Regions from separate parts of the Janthinobacterium sp. GW821-FHT03A03 genome, predicted to be linked through region 4. Evidence: predicted binding sites of a transcription regulator. Region 4 holds the regulator's gene; each other region holds the start of a gene.
The links. The regulator FNR, encoded in region 4, switches genes on or off when oxygen is low (the NO sensors DNR and NnrR bind a similar motif). The targets are predictions, from matches to a motif close to TTGATNNNNATCAA.
Positions count from the first base shown of each region.

Region 1: AC07VI_RS06570 (XrtA system polysaccharide chain length determinant) is a predicted target of FNR. The motif match lies at 1,437-1,450, and genes of this name have one in related genera.
Region 2: AC07VI_RS22355 (universal stress protein) is a predicted target of FNR. The motif match lies at 2,235-2,248, and genes of this name have one in related genera.
Region 3: AC07VI_RS08790 (universal stress protein) is a predicted target of FNR. The motif match lies at 1,296-1,309, and genes of this name have one in related genera.

Region 1 covers NZ_JBWKUZ010000002.1:6,776-10,858, reverse strand. The annotation lists gene AC07VI_RS06580 (N-acyl amino acid synthase FeeM domain-containing protein) at 1-515, opposite strand, end outside; gene AC07VI_RS06575 (XrtA/PEP-CTERM system exopolysaccharide export protein) at 714-1,337, opposite strand; gene AC07VI_RS06570 (XrtA system polysaccharide chain length determinant) at 1,588-3,117, shown strand; gene AC07VI_RS06565 (XrtA-associated tyrosine autokinase) at 3,138-3,992, shown strand; gene AC07VI_RS06560 (TIGR03016 family PEP-CTERM system-associated outer membrane protein) at 3,976-4,083, shown strand, end outside.
Region 2 covers NZ_JBWKUZ010000016.1:222-4,304, forward strand. The annotation lists gene AC07VI_RS22345 (enoyl-CoA hydratase) at 9-785, opposite strand; gene AC07VI_RS22350 (MFS transporter) at 846-2,165, shown strand; gene AC07VI_RS22355 (universal stress protein) at 2,303-2,740, shown strand; gene mltA (murein transglycosylase A) at 2,781-3,878, opposite strand; gene AC07VI_RS22365 (hypothetical protein) at 3,883-4,083, shown strand, end outside.
Region 3 covers NZ_JBWKUZ010000002.1:474,271-478,353, reverse strand. The annotation lists gene AC07VI_RS08795 (BON domain-containing protein) at 1-274, opposite strand, end outside; gene AC07VI_RS08790 (universal stress protein) at 338-1,177, opposite strand; gene AC07VI_RS08785 (AAA family ATPase) at 1,407-3,638, shown strand; gene AC07VI_RS08780 (hypothetical protein) at 3,796-3,921, shown strand; gene AC07VI_RS08775 (PEP-CTERM sorting domain-containing protein) at 3,881-4,083, opposite strand, start outside.
Region 4 covers NZ_JBWKUZ010000014.1:63,898-67,980, reverse strand. The annotation lists gene AC07VI_RS21360 (FixH family protein) at 91-615, shown strand; gene fnr (fumarate/nitrate reduction transcriptional regulator Fnr) at 740-1,498, opposite strand; gene AC07VI_RS21350 (response regulator) at 1,739-4,083, shown strand, end outside.

The DNA of each region.
Region 1 (4,083 bases), on a different contig from region 4:
ACCACGTGGCGCGGATTGACTTCAATGACGTAATCCGTGAAGCCGTGGATATTGTGGGCATAGATGTAGGAAATATGAATCAGCGCCGCGAAGACGCGCTTGCTCACGCCCTTGTCGATGGCCAGGCGCGACGGTTCGCACAGGCGGCGGCCCTCTTCGCGCAGCACGTCGAGCTTGTCGCGGAAATTCTCGTCGGCCGGCAAGCCGGTCTCGTCATTGTCCAGGCACAGGGTCATGGTGCCCACGGTGGTGCCGGCCGTTTCCGCGAACAGGGTGATCTTGTTGAGCGCATGCGCGGTGCCGGGATCGACGGCATAGCCGCGCCAGCCGTACATCTTGCGGATCAGCAGGCTGGCCGCCTCGCGCCGTCCGCGCGAATTGGCCATGCGGATATGAAAGCGCTGCAGGTCCAGCTCGTGTTCCATGGCCGGATCGATCTTGCCTTCACCCACCACCAGGTCGCTGAATGCGCCGGGCGTGTCGAAGGAAATTATGGGTTCGTCTTCAAAGCTCATCTTGTCCTCACGTTCATCGGCCGCCGTCGAGACGGACTGAAGCCAATGCCTTGTGACAAGAGGAAAAGTGGAGAAGTTCCCACTCCGGGCAAAAAAAACAGAAGAAATGGGCTATTTCATAGCAAAATTACACGCTTAAATTTGCCCGCAAGTACAAAATTACACACAAAATGCTGTTTTGATATCGATGTTGCCGATTTAGAAAAAGCTCTCCGGTATCAGGAGCACGTCGCCGGGCCGCATCATGACATTCGCGGAAATATCGCCGTTCTTCAGTAAATCATCGAGGCGCACGCCCAGCTGCTGCTGGCTGCCGTCGCGCATGCGGATGATGCTGGCCTTGTTGCCGGCGGCGAAATCGGTGATGCCGCCCACGGCGATGAGCACGTCCATCAGCGACATGCCGAGCCGGTACGGCAGCGCCTGCGGCTTGGCCGCCTCGCCGATCACGCGGATCTGCTCGCCATACGGCCCCGAGAAATTGGTGACGATCACCGTCACCACGGGCTGCTGGATGAACTTGCTCAAGGCTTGCTCGACATCGCGCGCCAGCTGGGTCGAGGTCTTGCCGCTGGCCGCCAGGTCTTCCACCAGCGGCGTGGTGATCTTGCCGTCGGGCCGCACGGCCACCGTCAGCGACACTTCCGGATTGCGCCAGACGATGATGTTGACGGAGTCGCCCGGCCCGATCAGGTAGTCGTGCATGGGGGCGCTGTCGTCGGCGGGGGCCAGCGGGTAGCGCGCGCGGCAGGCGCCCAGCAGGCCGGCGGCGCAGGCGAGCACCAGCGTGTTGCGGACAAATACACGGCGAAACGGATTCATGCGGGGCCTCTTCGAGTCGATGGCGCGTCCATGGCCGGCCGCGCAGAAGCAGCCTGGGCCGCGAAGTTCCTATGATTATGAAAACCTGGCAAGCGAACCTTGAGGCGTATCAAGAAGCAATCATTTCGGGAAATCTTACTCAACAGCCGCCATATACTTTGCGTACCCGGCAAGCATTTTCCGCCGCGCGCCGGAGCGTGCGCGCCTTGGGCCCATCCACCACGAAGCACCGTCATCCGAAGGAAGCGACATGGAGGAACTGATACAGCAGCTGCTTTCCAGCCTGAAAGGCATCTGGAAATACCGCTGGCATGCGGTGCTCGTGGCTTGGCTGGTGGCCATCGCCGGCTTCATCAAGGTGATCAGCCTGCCCGACGACTTCCAGACGTCGGCCCGCGTGTTTGTCGATACGCAAACCATCCTCAAGCCGCTGATGGCCGGCATGACCAGCGTGCCGAACGCGGAGCAGCAGGTGGCCATCATGAGCCGCACCCTGCTCAGCCGCCCCAACGTCGAGCGCGTCATGCGCATGGTCGACCTCGACCTCGATTCGAAGACCGTGCGCGAGCACGAGGCGCGGCTCGACGAGCTGATGAGCAACATCAAGATCACGGGCACCAACGCCTACGACATCTACACCATCAGCTACAGCGGGCGCGACCCGAAACTCGTGCGCGACGTCGTGCAAAGCCTGCTCACCATCTTCGTCGAAGGCAGCTTCCAGGGCAAGAAGGGCGATTCGCAGAAGGCGGTGCAATTCATCGACGAACAGATCAAGAATTACGAGGACAAGCTGAGCGCGGCGGAAAACCTGGTCAAGGAATTCAAGATCCGCAACAACCTGCTGCTGCCGCGCCAGGGCATCGACTATGGCAGCCAGCTGCTGATGTCGTCCGACAGCCTGAACAACGCCAAGCTGGAACTGCTCGAGGCCGAGCAGGCGCGCAAGGCCATCCAGAGCCAGATCGAGGGCGACGAGCCGGTGCTGGACATGGAGCCGAACGCGGCGTCCATCACGAATCCCGAACTCGACGAGCGCATCGCCACGCTCAACAAGAACCTCGACAACCTGCGCATGCAGTTCACGGAGCTGCATCCCGACATCATCGCCTCGAAGCGCCTCGTCGCCCAGCTGGAAGAGCGCAAGATCGAGGAAAGCAAGGTCAAGGCGGCGTCCGGCGACCCGGGCAAGAACTACAGCCCCATGCTGCAGCAGCTGAAAGTGGCGCTGACGGATGCGGACGCCAAGGTGGCGGCCATCAAGGCCCGCGTGCAGGAATACAACGCGCGCAACGAGCGCCTGCTGGCGCAAAGCAATGCCGTGCCCGAGGTGGAGTCGCAGCTGGCCCAGCTCAACCGCGACTACATCATCAACAAGGAAAACTATGAAAAGCTGATCGGCCGGCGCGAAGCGGCCAAGCTGTCGGGCGAACTGAGCTCCACCACGGACATGATGGCCTTCAAGATCATCGATCCGCCCACGGTGCAGTACAAGCCCGTCGGGCCGAACCGTCCCCTGCTGTTCAGCGCGGCGCTGGGCGCGGCCCTGGTGGCCGGCGTCGCCACGGCATTGCTGATCAGCCAGGTGCGCCCCACCTTCCTCAGCCCGGCCGAACTGCGCGATGCGACGGGCTTGAGCGTGCTGGGCACGGTCGCGATGAACTGGACGGCCCTGCAGCAGGTGCGCCGCCGCCGCGCCCGCTATGGCTTCGGCGCCTGCCTGGGCAGCCTGTTCGTGCTGTACGGCGGGGTCATGACGGCCGCGCTGCTGAAATTCTAGACGACGCCACGGGAGCCACGATGAGCAGCAAGGAGCGCAGCACGGACAGCGGCAGGCAGGAACCGATCATCCTGGGCGTGGCCGAGGCCGCCGTGCCGTACGGCCCGGACAGCGCGGCCGGCGCCGGCGGCGAAGACGCGGCGGCCGCCGCCAATCCCCGCTACCGCGCCCTGAACCTGGCCCGGCTGCAGGAGCAAGGCATGCTCACGCACGACGGCGGACGCAGCGCCGTGGCCGAGGATTTCCGCATCATCAAGCGCCCGCTGCTGCGCCAGGCGCGCGCCAGCGGCGCCGACGCCATCCGCCACGGCAACCTGATCGTCGTCACCAGCGCCATGCCGGGCGAAGGCAAGACGTATTGCGCCATCAACCTGGCCATGAGCATCGCCATGGAAATGGACATCACGGTGCTGCTGGTCGACGCCGACGTGGCGCGCCCGTCCGTGCTCAAAGTGCTGGGCCTGGCGCCGGAACCGGGCCTGATGGACGTGCTGCTCGACCCGCAGCTGGCCATGGCCGACGTGATCCTGAAGACCAACGTGGCCAACCTGAGCATCCTGCCCGCCGGACGCAGCAACCGGCATGCGACGGAACTGCTGGCCAGCCGCGCCATGAGCCGGCTGCTGGCCGAGATCGCCAGCCGCTACGCCGACCGCATCGTCGTCTTCGACTCGCCGCCCCTGCTGATCACCAGCGAAGCGCACGCGCTGGTGGGGCAGATGGGGCAAGTGGTGATGGTGGTCGAGGCGGAAACGACGACCCAGCACGCCGTCAAGGAAGCGCTGCGCCAGATCGAATCGTGCGAACACATCCATCTGATCTACAACAAGACCAAATCGTTCGCCGCCAACGATTATTATGGCTATTACGACTAGCCGCCGCGCGCCGCCGACCCCGCCGCTGCTGTCCTTGCTGCTATTGCTGCTCCCCGCGCCGGCCTGCGCCGTCGACTGGCTGGTGCAGCCG
Region 2 (4,083 bases), on a different contig from region 4:
GAATCATATCAAAGACCGTCGAAGTTTGGCAAGCGCTTTTCCAGGAAAGCGTGCATGCCTTCTTTTTGTGCAGGCGTACCGAAGGCGGCCTGGAACAAGCGGCGCTCGTAGGCGACACCATCGGTCAAGGTCGTTTCAAACGCGCGGTTGACGCAATCCTTGATCATCATGGCTACCGAGGTCGGCATGGCGGCGATGGTCTTGGCGGCGGCCAGGGCTTCTTCCAGCAGCTTATCGGCCGGCACGACGCGCGACACCAGGCCGATGCGCTCAGCCTCGGCGGCGTCGATGGTGCGCGCCGTCAGCAGCAAATCCATGGCCTTGGCCTTGCCGATGGCGCGCGGCAAACGCTGCGTGCCGCCCGCGCCCGGCGTGACGCCGACCTTGATTTCCGGCTGGCCGAATTTGGCGCTGTCGGCGGCGATCAGGAAATCGCACATCATGGCCAGTTCACAACCGCCACCGAGCGCATAGCCAGCCACCGCGCCCACCACCGGTTTGCGCACGCGCAAGATATGCTCCCAATTGCGGCTGATGTAACCCTGGGTAAAGGTGTCCGGGTAGGTGTAATCGGCCATGGCGGCGATATCGGCGCCGGCGGCAAATGCTTTTTCACTGCCCGTGAGCACGATGCAGCCGATATTCTCGTCGGCATCGAATTTGAGTAAGGCGTGGCCCAGCTCATTCATCATGTTGTCGTTCAAGGCGTTCAGGGCCTTGGGGCGGTTCAGGCGTATCAGTGCCACTTTATCCTGGATGTCGATGATCAGGTCTTCGTATTGCATAGTGTCTCCTCTCGATGAACGGTGCAACGATTGTAGCGGCTAACGGCAGCGGCGCGGCAGGTGCACTGCTATTATTGTGAGCCTGATCATTTTCATATCGAGCAAGATATTTTCTCCTCCATCTTCCAGTACTGCGCCGATTACCTGCGCGGCGACGGCAGCGCCGCCAGCGTCAATTTTCGCCGCCTGTGGTTCAGCAATGGCCTCAATTGCTTCGGCGCCCAGATCACTTCGCTGGCCCTGCCCCTGTGCGCGGTACTGCTGCTGCATGCGACGCCGGAACAGATGGGCCTGCTGGTCGCTCTGCAGGCGCTGCCGTTCGCCCTGTTCGGCTTGCCCGTCGGCGTGCTGCTGGACCGGCGCAGCAAGCTCCCTATCATGCTGTTCAGCGAAAGCATGTCGGGCCTGGCCCTGGCCAGCGTGGCCGTGGCCTACTGGTGCGGCGTGCTGTCGATGCCCTGGTTATATATAGTGGGATTCGTCATCGGCACAGGCTTCGTCGTCGGTGGCGGCGCCGAACAGGTGTTTCTGACCTTCCTCGTGGGGCGCGATGGCTTGATCGATGCGCAGTCGAAATTTGCCGCCACCGAATCGGCTTCGCGCCTGATCGGCCCAGGCCTGGCCGGCGTGCTCGTGCAAATGCTGTCGGCTCCCGTCGCCATCCTGTGCACGGCCTGCGGATACTTAATTTCCGTCTTCAATTTGCGCGCCATGAGCGTGCGCGACCCGCGGCCTGCGCCGTCCGACAAGCACGCCCTGCGCGACATTGCCGACGGCTTGCTGTTCGTGTGGCGCGAGCCGCTGCTGCGCGCATTGGCATGGGGCGCCGGAATCTGGCACTTCCTGTTTTACGCCAGCATGGCCTTGACGGTGCTGTTCGCCACGCGCGACCTGGGCATGAGTCCGGGCGTGCTGGGCATGACGCAGATGCTGGGCGGCGCCGGCGTGCTGCTGAGCGCCTTCATCGTCAAGCCATTGACGAAACGCTATGGCGCCGGCCGCACCATCCTGATCGGCCTGGCTTCGACCTCGCTCTGCTTTGCCCTGACGCCCACCATCCCCGCCGCCTTGTTCGGCAGCGCGGCCGCCAGCGCCGTGGCCTATGCCATATTGATGTTCTTTTTCGATTGCGGCGTGATGCTGTTCTTTATTCCCTACCTGGGCTTGCGCCAGAAAGTCACACCCGATGCCATGCTGGGCAGGATGACGTCGACCATGCGCTTCCTGACGGTGGCGACGGCGCCGCTGGGCGCGCTGGCCGCCGGCTGGGTAGCGGAACACTTTGGCGTGCGCAATGGCCTGGCCTGCATCGCGGCCGGCAGCATTGCGTTGACGGTCGCCATGGTGTGGAGCACGGCGCTGCGTAGCGTGCGCACCTGAGGCGGGGAACAGGCATACACTGGCGAAAGATTGCTTTGGCGACACTATTTCTGCCAAAGCCCGGTAGGTTTGATTTACATCAAGGTTTTAATTGATGTAACTCCATAAGCTGTCTTACATCACTTGAGGAGTACGCCATGTTTAACACCATCTTATTTCCCACCGACGGTTCGCCGTTGTCCGACAAAGCCGCCGAGACCGCCCTCGCCTTCGCCCAACTGAACAAGGCCAAGCTGGTCGCCATCAGCGTGGTGCAGCCCTTCCCGTTTTCGCCGATGGCGGACGGCGGCATCGTGCTCGACGCCAGCCTGTACGAACAACAGATGCAGGAAGCCTCGCAGCGCGCCATCGACAAGATCGGCGAGACGGCCCGCGCCGTCGGCGTGCCCTTCGAAGGCGTGGTGGCCGTCTCGCCCAGCCCGCACGAAGAAATCGTCAACGCGGCACAGACTTACCATTGCGACATTATCCTGATGGCCTCGCATGGCCGCAAAGGCTTGAACAAGCTGTTCGTGGGCAGCGAAACGCAAAAAGTGCTGGCGCATACCCATCTTCCAGTGATGGTCCTGCGCTAACCTTGCGTTAGCGCAATCCCAGCCCGGCGCCGCGAAAAACTCAGCGCGCCGGCGCCTGCTTCGGCAACAACACCCACACGGCGCCGCTCTGTTTCATGCGGCCCGCATTCTCGGCCGCTTCCGCGCCAAAACCAAAGAAGTAATCGACACGGATAGGGCCGCGAATGGCGCCGCCTGTATCCTGCGCCATCACCAGGCGCTGCATGGGAATCTCGCTATTGGCTTGCGTGGTGGACAGGAATACGGGCGCACCGAGCGGCAGGAAGCGCGAATCGATGGCCACCGAGCGCTGCGGCGTCAGCGGCACGCCCAGTGCGCCCTTCGGCCCCACTTTCGGATCGGGCAGGCGCTCTTCCTTGAAGAACACATAGCTCGGGTTGGCGTTGAACAATTCATCCTTGCGCGTGGGATGGCCGGCAATCCACGCCTTGATGCCCTGCGCGGACGCCTGGCTCAGGGTCAGCTCGCCCTTGTCGACCAGATAGCGGCCGATGGATTTGTACGGATGGCCGTTTTGATCCGCATACGCCACGCGCACGGTTTCCTGCGTATCGGTCAGCTGCACGCGCCCGGAACCCTGCACTTGCAGGAAGAACGCCTCGACTTCGTCATCCACCCACAGCAATTCCTTGCCCGTGACGGCGGTGGCGCGCTCGATGTCGGCGCGGGTTGCGTACGGTATCACCTTCTTGCCGACCAGTTTGCCCCGCAAGCGCATGTTTTTCAGTTCCGGATACACGCCGGACAAGTCCACCGAGACCAAGTCGTCAGGCACCTTGTACAGCGGTGTCTGGTATGGGCCACCGCGCTTGCGCGCGCCGTGCAGCAGCGGTTCATAATATCCGGTGACGAGGCCGGTGCTGGCGCCGTCGGCGGCCAGCACTTGATTTGGCACAAAGAAGGTTTCAAAAAACAGACGGATGGCCTTGTCGCTGTCCGCATTCACCTGGCGCGCGATCGTGCATGACTCCTTCCAGTCAGGGCGTTTCACCAGCACGCCGCACGAGGCCATGAAGGCTGGCCAGGCGGCGCGCATGTCGTCGCGCGCCCAGCCGGGCAAGGCGGCAAACTTGGCAGGCACGAAGATGGGCGCCGCCACATCCGTGGCATCCTTGGCATCGGCGGGTTTGGCCGGCACAGGCTTGACGACGGTCGGCGCGATGGGCGGCGCCTTGCCGCTGGCAGCGGGCGGCGCAGGCGGCGTGGTACAGGCGGAAAGAACAAGCGCGACGGCGCCGATTGAAACGAGTAGACTACCGCGTGTAAATAAGCGGCGCGTGAATAAGCTGCGTGTAAATAACATAGGGATGCGTATGTGGATCTTGATGATTGAAGCGCTGGTG
Region 3 (4,083 bases), on a different contig from region 4:
GCAGCTGCAGCGCGATGGCGGCAATGGCGTCGTGGGCAATTTCCGCGTCCAGCCGCGAGTGGGGGCGCACCTCGATGTCATTGGCCACGCCCAGCACGCCGGCGAGGCGTTGCGCGTCGCGCTCCGCGTGCAGCTTGTGGCTGTAGGCGTGCACGAAGCCCGATAGCGCGACGACGCGGTCGTTGACCGAGACGCCAATATGGCTGGGATCGATGCTCACATCCCACAGCAATTCCTGTTCGACTTGCGTCTTGATGTCGTTGTCGGTGATCATGAACGTGCTCCCAGTCGGACAAGAAAGCGCCTGCGGCCTGCGCCGCGGCGTCGGCGGCGCCCCTCAGTGGCCCAGCAATACTGGCAGGCGCGACTGGCTCAGCAGGCTGTGCGTGGTGCCGCCGAGCACCCATTCCTGGAAGCGGCTGCGGCCGAATGCCCCTGCCACGATCAGGTCCGCGCCGCTGTCCTGGGCCAGGCGGCACAGCGCCGTACCGCATTCTTCGCTCGTTTCGCTGCGGCTCACTTCCGCGCGCACGCCATGGCGCGCCAGGTAGGTGGCCAGGTCCGCGCCCGGCTCCTGTCCATGCTGCCCGTAATGCTGGCGCGGGTTCAGCACGATGATCTGCACGCGCTGCGCCCGCACCAGCAGCGGCAGCGCGCCAGCGACCGCGCGGCTGGCCTCGGCAGTGGCGTTCCAGCCGATGACGACGGAGCGGCCGGGGATGGTCACGGGGCCATCGCCATCGGGGATGACGAGCAAGGGGCGGGCGCTGTGCAGGGCGAGATAGGCGGGCAGGCGGGTCGACCAGATCAGCGACCGGTCGCTCAGGTCGCTCTGGCCCGTGATGACCAGATCGCAGTACAGCGACTGCAGTATCAGCGCATCGGCCGCGCTGCTGTCCTGAAAGCGGGTTTCATACGAGGCGACGCCCAGCTGGCGGCAACGCTCGTCGAAGCGCGCCAGCTGCTCCCGCGCCGCTTCCCGCAAGGGTTCGTAGTCGATCGGCGGGGGCGGCGCCAGCGTGACCGCCCCGTAGACCAGGTAATCGAGTTGCGGCCCGCCGCTGGCGACGGTTCCTATCAGATGGGAATCAGCTTCGCTGGCGAGCGCCGCTGCCACTTGCAGGCGCCGTTCGAAGCCGGAAAACTGGTCGGCATACATCAGGATGGTCTTGTACATGTTGGACTCCGTTAAAAATTCACGATACCTGTTTCCGGCGCGCCTGTAAGGAGGGCCAGCTGATCCAGGTCAAGCCGGCCCGCAATTCTCAGCTCAGGGAACTGGCGCAGGGCAAGCATTGATCCAGATCATATTTTCTGGCGCTGTGGCCATGCTAGGATCACTGCCGGGCCGGCGATGCACGGCAAGAAGATGCTGTGCGCGCGGCATCCGGCCTGCGGAGGAAAGCATGTTGAACGATGCCGAAGTAAGGCGGAATGTGGAGCATGAACTGAGCTGTGTTGCCCGGCTAGGGCCACCTGCCATCGTGGTGTCCGTGCGTCATGGCGTCGTCACCTTGTCGGGGCTGGCGCCCGATTTCGTCGGCAAGATACAGGCCGGGCGATGCGCCGGGGAAGTGGCCGGGGTGGCTGGCGTGCTCAACAAGATCGAAGTGGTGCCCGGGGGACAGGAGCGCTCGGATGCGGACCTTGCGCGCGCGGCGCTGGCGATCGTCAAGGCGCAATTGCCCAGCTCCGCCGATGCCGTTACGGTGGCGGCGCAAGACGGCGTGCTGCGGCTGGAAGGGATGCTGGGCTGGAACTATCAGCGCAAGCGGGCCGAGGAGGCGGTGTATGGCTTGCGCGGGGTGCGCGGCGTCGAGAACCGCATTGCCCTGGCGCCGGCAGGCCCTGCCGGTGAAATGCGCTGGAAAAGGCGGCTGCCTCCCCATGCCCTTGGCGGCGTCCAGGCGCTCGGGCAGAACGGGGCCGCGCAGCCGGGGGCGTCGCCGCTGCTTGACCAGGGGCCGATGCCTGCGCCGCAAGGCGGGCACCGGTGGCCTGCCGCCGAGCAAGGCAGCGGGAAGCACGAGGTCGGGCGGCAGACCAGGCTATTGCACCGCCTGGCAAATCGCCTCGACAGCGCCGATGCGCGGGTGCGGCTCATCGTCACCGATATTTCGCGCATCCTGCTGGTGGGCGACCTGGCCTACAAGTTCAAGACGGCCCTGCAGCGCGACGTGCTCGATTACAGCACCCTGTCGGCACGGCGGTATGCGTGCGAGGAGGAACTGCGCCTGAATCGACGCCTGGCGCCCGAGTTGTACCTGGGCCTGGCGAGCATCACCGGCACGCGGGCATGTCCGTCCATCGATGGCGACGGGCCGGTACTCGAGTATGCCGTGCGCATGCGCCGCTTTGACCAGTCCGCCCTGTGGCAGGCGCGCTTGAATGCCGGCCTGCTTGGCGCGGATGAGGTCAGCGCCCTGGCGCTGTTGCTGGCGGATTTTCATGCCGGCGCCGCGCGGGCGGCACCCCAGTCGCCCTGGGGCAATGCCGCATTGATCGTCGCCCGCACCCACGAGGACGTGGCCGGCATCGGCGCCGTGCTCGACGACGCGCGCCAGCGTGCCATGCTCGACGAGATTGCGGCCTGGCTGACACGGCAGGAGCAAGCCCTGGCGCCGGTATTGACAAAGCGCAAGGCTGATGGCTGGGTGCGCGAATGCCATGGCGATTTGCATTGTGGCAACATCCTGACCGTGGCCGGACAGGTGCGCGTATTCGACGGCATTGAATTCAACGCCGCATTGCGCTGGATCGACGTGGCGCAGGACCTGGCCTTTGCCTGGATGGACCTGCAATGCCAGGGGCGGCGCGGCCTGGCCGCCCGCTTGCTGAACGATTATCTGGAGCGTTGCGGCGATTATGGCAGCCTGGCGCTGCTGCCTTATTACCGGGTACAGCGGGCGCTGGTGCGTTGCAAGGTGTTCCTGCTGCGCTCCCTGGGAGGCAGCCGCGGACGCTCTTCGGCATTGCTGCATGCGCAGCGCTATCTGGCCTTCGCCCATGCGTGCATCGCCCCCGCCGCGCCGGCGCTGCTGATCGCCTTCGGACTGGCCGGCAGCGGCAAGTCATGGCTGTGCAACGCGCTGGTCGAGCCGCTGGAGGCGGTGCGGCTGCGCTCGGATGTCGAGCGCAAGCGCCTGTTTTGCGCCCCTGCCGCCAGCGGCGCCGCTGCCTTGCCAGCGCAGGGAATGTATGACCGGGCCGCCAATGGCGCGACGTACCGGCGCCTGGCGCGGCTCGCCCGGCAAGGGCTGGCGGCCGGTTTCGTGATGGTGGTCGATGCCACCTTCCTGGAGCGCCGCCGGCGCCTGGCCTTTCGCGCGCTGGCGCGCCGCAGCCAGGTGCCGTTCCTGCTGCTGCACGTCGATGCGCCGCTGCCCGTGCTTGCGGCGCGCCTGGCTGCGCGGGCGCGCGCCGGCACCGACCCTTCCGATGCGGACATGGCCGTTCTCGCTGGCCAGATGGAGCGCTGCGCCGGGCAAGGCTTGCGTCCCGGCGAAACGGCTGACGTCATTGAGATCGCCAATGGCGCCGATTTCGGCGCCGAGGCGCTGGCGTTGCTGGTGGAACAGGTGCGCCAGGCCTTGCAGCGGTGCGCCACAGCATGCGAGCCGCATCGAAACACGACGTGACCTGCCTCCTCTGGAGCCGTGCTGCTTGCTGCGGCGCTGATGGATGCGGCCATCAATATTGGCATTGTGAAAACTACATGCCGTCAATCTTGCTGCCAAGCGATAGTCATGTCACGGGCACCTTCGCAGGGAAGCGGATCGACTGCCGCCGAGGCAGTTGTTCGCCTTTGCCGTGCCGGGCATGGCGGCGCTGGCGCTCTGCTGCCTGGTACCCTTGCTGGCGCTGGCATGGTGCGAGCTGCTCAAGCGCTATGCGCCGCCTGCCGACGGCGCGGCCGCATGATGACGCGGCGCCGCTGCCAGGCCAGCGCCGCGACGCCCATGCCGAAGAGCGCGATGGTTGCGGGCTCCTCCACCTGCAGTATCAGCACGGGAATCTCGTCCAGCGCGACGGGAATGCGGTTGCCGGCCGCATCGCCCAGCAGGATATCGTCGGCGAACAGAA
Region 4 (4,083 bases):
TCATCAATCATGCGTTGGGTTGATTTTATGCTCAACCCGGAAGCAAAAGCCGGGGGCAGGCCCACAGGGTCTGGCCCCAAGGAGAACACAATGTCCGACAGTCTGAAACTGCAAGCCCCCGTTGCCCCGTGGTACAAGCACCGCTGGCCATGGCTGCTGATGATCGGTCCCGGCCTGTCCGTGGTCGTCGGCAGCTTCATGGGCTATATTGCGTTTACGCAACCCGATGCGCTGGTGGTGGGCGATTATTACAAGCAGGGCAAGGCCATCAACCAGGATTTGAAGCGCGACACGATCGCCAGCGACCTGGCGATGGATACGACCCTGGCGTATGACGTCGCTGCAGCGCGCCTGAGCGGCTCCGTGCACAGCTTCGGCAAGGCGTACCAGAAGCCTTTGCTGCTGCACCTGGCGCATGCGACCCTGCCGGAAAAGGATATCAAGCTGCTGGTGCAGCCCGATGCGGCCGGCAATTTCTCGGTGGCGCTGCCGATGCTCGAACGCAGCCGCTGGCAGGTGCTGGTGGAAAACGACAAGCGCGAATGGCGCCTGTCCGGCATCTGGACCTGGCCGCTGCAGCGCAGCATCGCGCTGCACGCCGATGAGGAACTATAACGTACAGTGGCGGGAAAACCGTAGCGAGCGGCAGTGATTTGTGGCTGAGAAGCACAGCTGTGCTATAGCACAGCGAGCATCGCAGGCCGCAAAGCGCGACGCGCAGTCGGTTTTGACGGTGCGGTTATTTGCAGACGTCCGTACCGGCCGTAATGGCCTTCAATTTCGCTGGCTGCAGGATTTCAATCTCGCGGTTCGACACGCGCAGCCAGCCTTCCTTCTTGAATTTCGACAATAAACGGCTGACGCTTTCGATGGTCAGTCCCAGGTAGTTGCCGATTTCCTCGCGCGACATGCGCAGCTGGAATTTGCTGCTCGAATAGCCGCGCGCTTCATAGCGCGACGCCAGGTTGACGATGAAGGCGGCAAAGCGCTGCGTCGCCTGCATGTTACCTAAAAGCAACATAACGCTTTGCTCGCGCGTGATTTCCTGGCTCATCATGCGGTGGAAATGGCGCAGCAGGGTCGGCATATTGCCCAGCAATTGTTCCAGGCTGGAAAACGGGATTTCACATACTTCGCTGTCTTCCAGCGCCACCGCATTACAGTGGTGGCGGTCGGCGCTGATGGCGTCCATGCCCAGCAGTTCGCCCGCCATCTGGAAACCCGTCACCTGCTCTTCGCCGCCCGGATTGATCTGGTAGGTCTTGAAGTGGCCCAGGCGGATCGCGTACAGGTTCTGGAACGAGTCGCCGATGCGGAACAGCGAGGCGCCGCGCGCGATCTTGCGGCGGCGGCCGATGATCTGGTCCAGCCTGTCCATGTCGCCCACGTCGAGGCCCATCGGCAGGCACAATTGATGCATGCTGCAGGTCGAGCATCGCGCACGCAACGCTTCCACGTTCACGGTGGGCAAGGTTGGAGAGAGTAGCGCTTCAGTCATGTCGGTACCTTTTAGAAAATGCAATAACAAGTTTACTGCATACACGGTTGCCGTGTGCCAATTTCACCGTAATTTCGCTGAATAAACGACGTTCGGACTTTAATTATATGGCAACATCGTCAAAAGCCCGTGCGGGGCGGGCCATTTGCGCGGCGCCGCTTGCCAAGTTGATGTATTGATAGGAAAATTCCTAACGGCATTATCTGCCGCCTGTAGCGCCCGGTACCGAAAAAGGAAATCATGAAGCCTCTCGGCATCAAAGCAAAAGTCGCGCTGGCAACCAGCCTGACCTCGATCGCCATGATCGCGCTGGTCACCATGATCCAGGTGCAGCACATGCGCGACGACTTCACCCGAGTTCTGCTGAGCCAGCAGTCATCGCTGATCACCCGCACCGCCGCCGAGCTCGATGACAAGCTGGCCATGCTGCTGCAAATCGTCACCCTGACGGCCAGGCAGCAGCCGCCGGAACTGATCGCGCAGCCCGCCCAGTTGCGCCAGTACTATTCGCGCCGCTCGATGCTGGTGCTGTTCGACGACGTGCTGGTGCTCAACGCGCACGGCGCCGTCGTGGCCGACATGCCGGAAGTGGCGGGGCGCGCCGGCATCAACGTGGCCGAGCGCGAGTACTTCCAGACCGTGCTGCGCACGCGCCAGCCCATGATCACCGAACCGATGCTGGGCAAGTCCAGCGGCATGCCCATCGTGCAGATGGTGGCGCCCGTGCTGGCCGCCGACGGCCAGGTGGCCGGCGTGGTGATCGGCGTATTGCGCCTGTACAAGGATAACCTGCTGGGGCGTTTGCGCACGGAAAAGATCGGCAAGAGCGGCTATTACTTCATCCTCACGCGCGGCGCCGTGCCGCGCTACGTGCTGCACCCCGACACCAGCCGCTTGCTGCAGCCGCGCAAGCCGAACGCCAACCTGACCACCACGCAGCTGCTGAAGGACGACGGCGAAGGCAGCATGGTCAGCACCAACAGCCGCGGCATCACGGCCGTCAACAGCTTCAAGCGCCTGAAATCCGTGAACTGGCTGCTGGCCGCCTCGCTGCCCCTCGACGACGCCTTCGAGCCGTTCGACGGCGTGCTGTACCGGCTGGTGCTGTGGAGCATCCTCGCCTCGCTGCTGGCCGCGTCGGTGCTGGGCTGGGTCACCGTGCGCCTGCTCTCGCCCCTGGTGCGCCTGCGCGACACCCTGCAGGCCCTGCGCACCAGCGGCAGCCGCTTCACCCCCGTTCCCGTGCAGCAGCGCGACGAGATCGGCGAGCTGACGGAAGCGTTCAACAGCCTGATGAGCGAACGCGACCGGCTGCAGCAGGAGCTCGAAGCGCGCGCGGCCGAGCTGGAACAGGAGCGTGACCGGGCCGAGGCGGCCAACCGCGCGAAGAGCGATTTCGTGGCCAACATGAGCCATGAAATCCGCACGCCCCTCAATGCCGTGCTGGGCATGGTGTATCTGTTAGGCAATACCAAGCTCGATACGGAACAGCGCAAATACCTGACCATGGTGCGCGTGGCGGGCCAGTCGCTGCTGGGCATCCTGAACGATGTGCTCGACTATTCGAAGATCGAGGCGCGCCGCATGGAGCTGTCGCCCGTCGAATTCGACCTCGACGAGGTCATGAACACGCTGGCCACGACGATGACGATGAATGCGGGCGAAAAGGAACTGGAGCTGGCCATCGCCGTCGAAGCGGACGTGCCGCGGCGCCTCATGGGCGACGCCCAGCGCCTGCAGCAGATTCTCGTCAACCTGGCCGGCAACGCCATCAAGTTTACTGAGAGCGGCGAAGTGGTGGTGGCCGTCAGCCTGGCCGACAGCCAGCAAGGCCGCGCCTGGCTGCGCTTCGAAGTGCGCGATACGGGCATCGGCATGACGGAGTTGCAGCAACAGCAATTGTTTGCCGCGTTTTCGCAGGGCGACCAGAGCATCACGCGGCGCTTCGGCGGCACGGGGCTGGGCCTGGCCATCAGCAAGCAGCTGATCCACATGATGGGCGGCGACATCGCCGTCGCCAGCAGCGAAGGCAAGGGCAGCCGCTTCTGGTTCAGCGTGCCGTTCGAGCTGCTGGCGCAGCCGGCCGAAACGCGGCGCACGCCGGCCCTGGGCCAGCTGCGCCTGCTGGTGGCCGACGATAACCGCACCACGCGCGAACTGATCGTCAAGCTGATCGAGGCCTGGGGCTGGAACGCCGACGAGGTCGATTCCGGCTTTGCCGCCATCGAGCTGTACCGCGAGCGCCTGGCGCAGCAGCAGCCCTACGACGTGGTGCTGGCCGACTGGCACATGCCCGTGATGGACGGCCTGGCCACGGCCAAGGCCATCCGCCAGGCGGCCGCCGGCCAGCGCCAGCCCATCGTCGTGATGGTCAACGCCTTCGCCCGCAACCACCTCGAGGAAATCTCCAGCGCGGCCGAGGCCGACGTCGTGCTGATGAAGCCGATCACGGGATCGAGCCTGTTCGACGCCCTGCACCAGGCGCTGATCGCCAAGCACGACGGCGGCGAACAGCACATCCTGCACCAGCCGCTGGGCACGCAACTGGCCGGCGTGCATTTCCTGCTGGTGGAAGACAATCATTT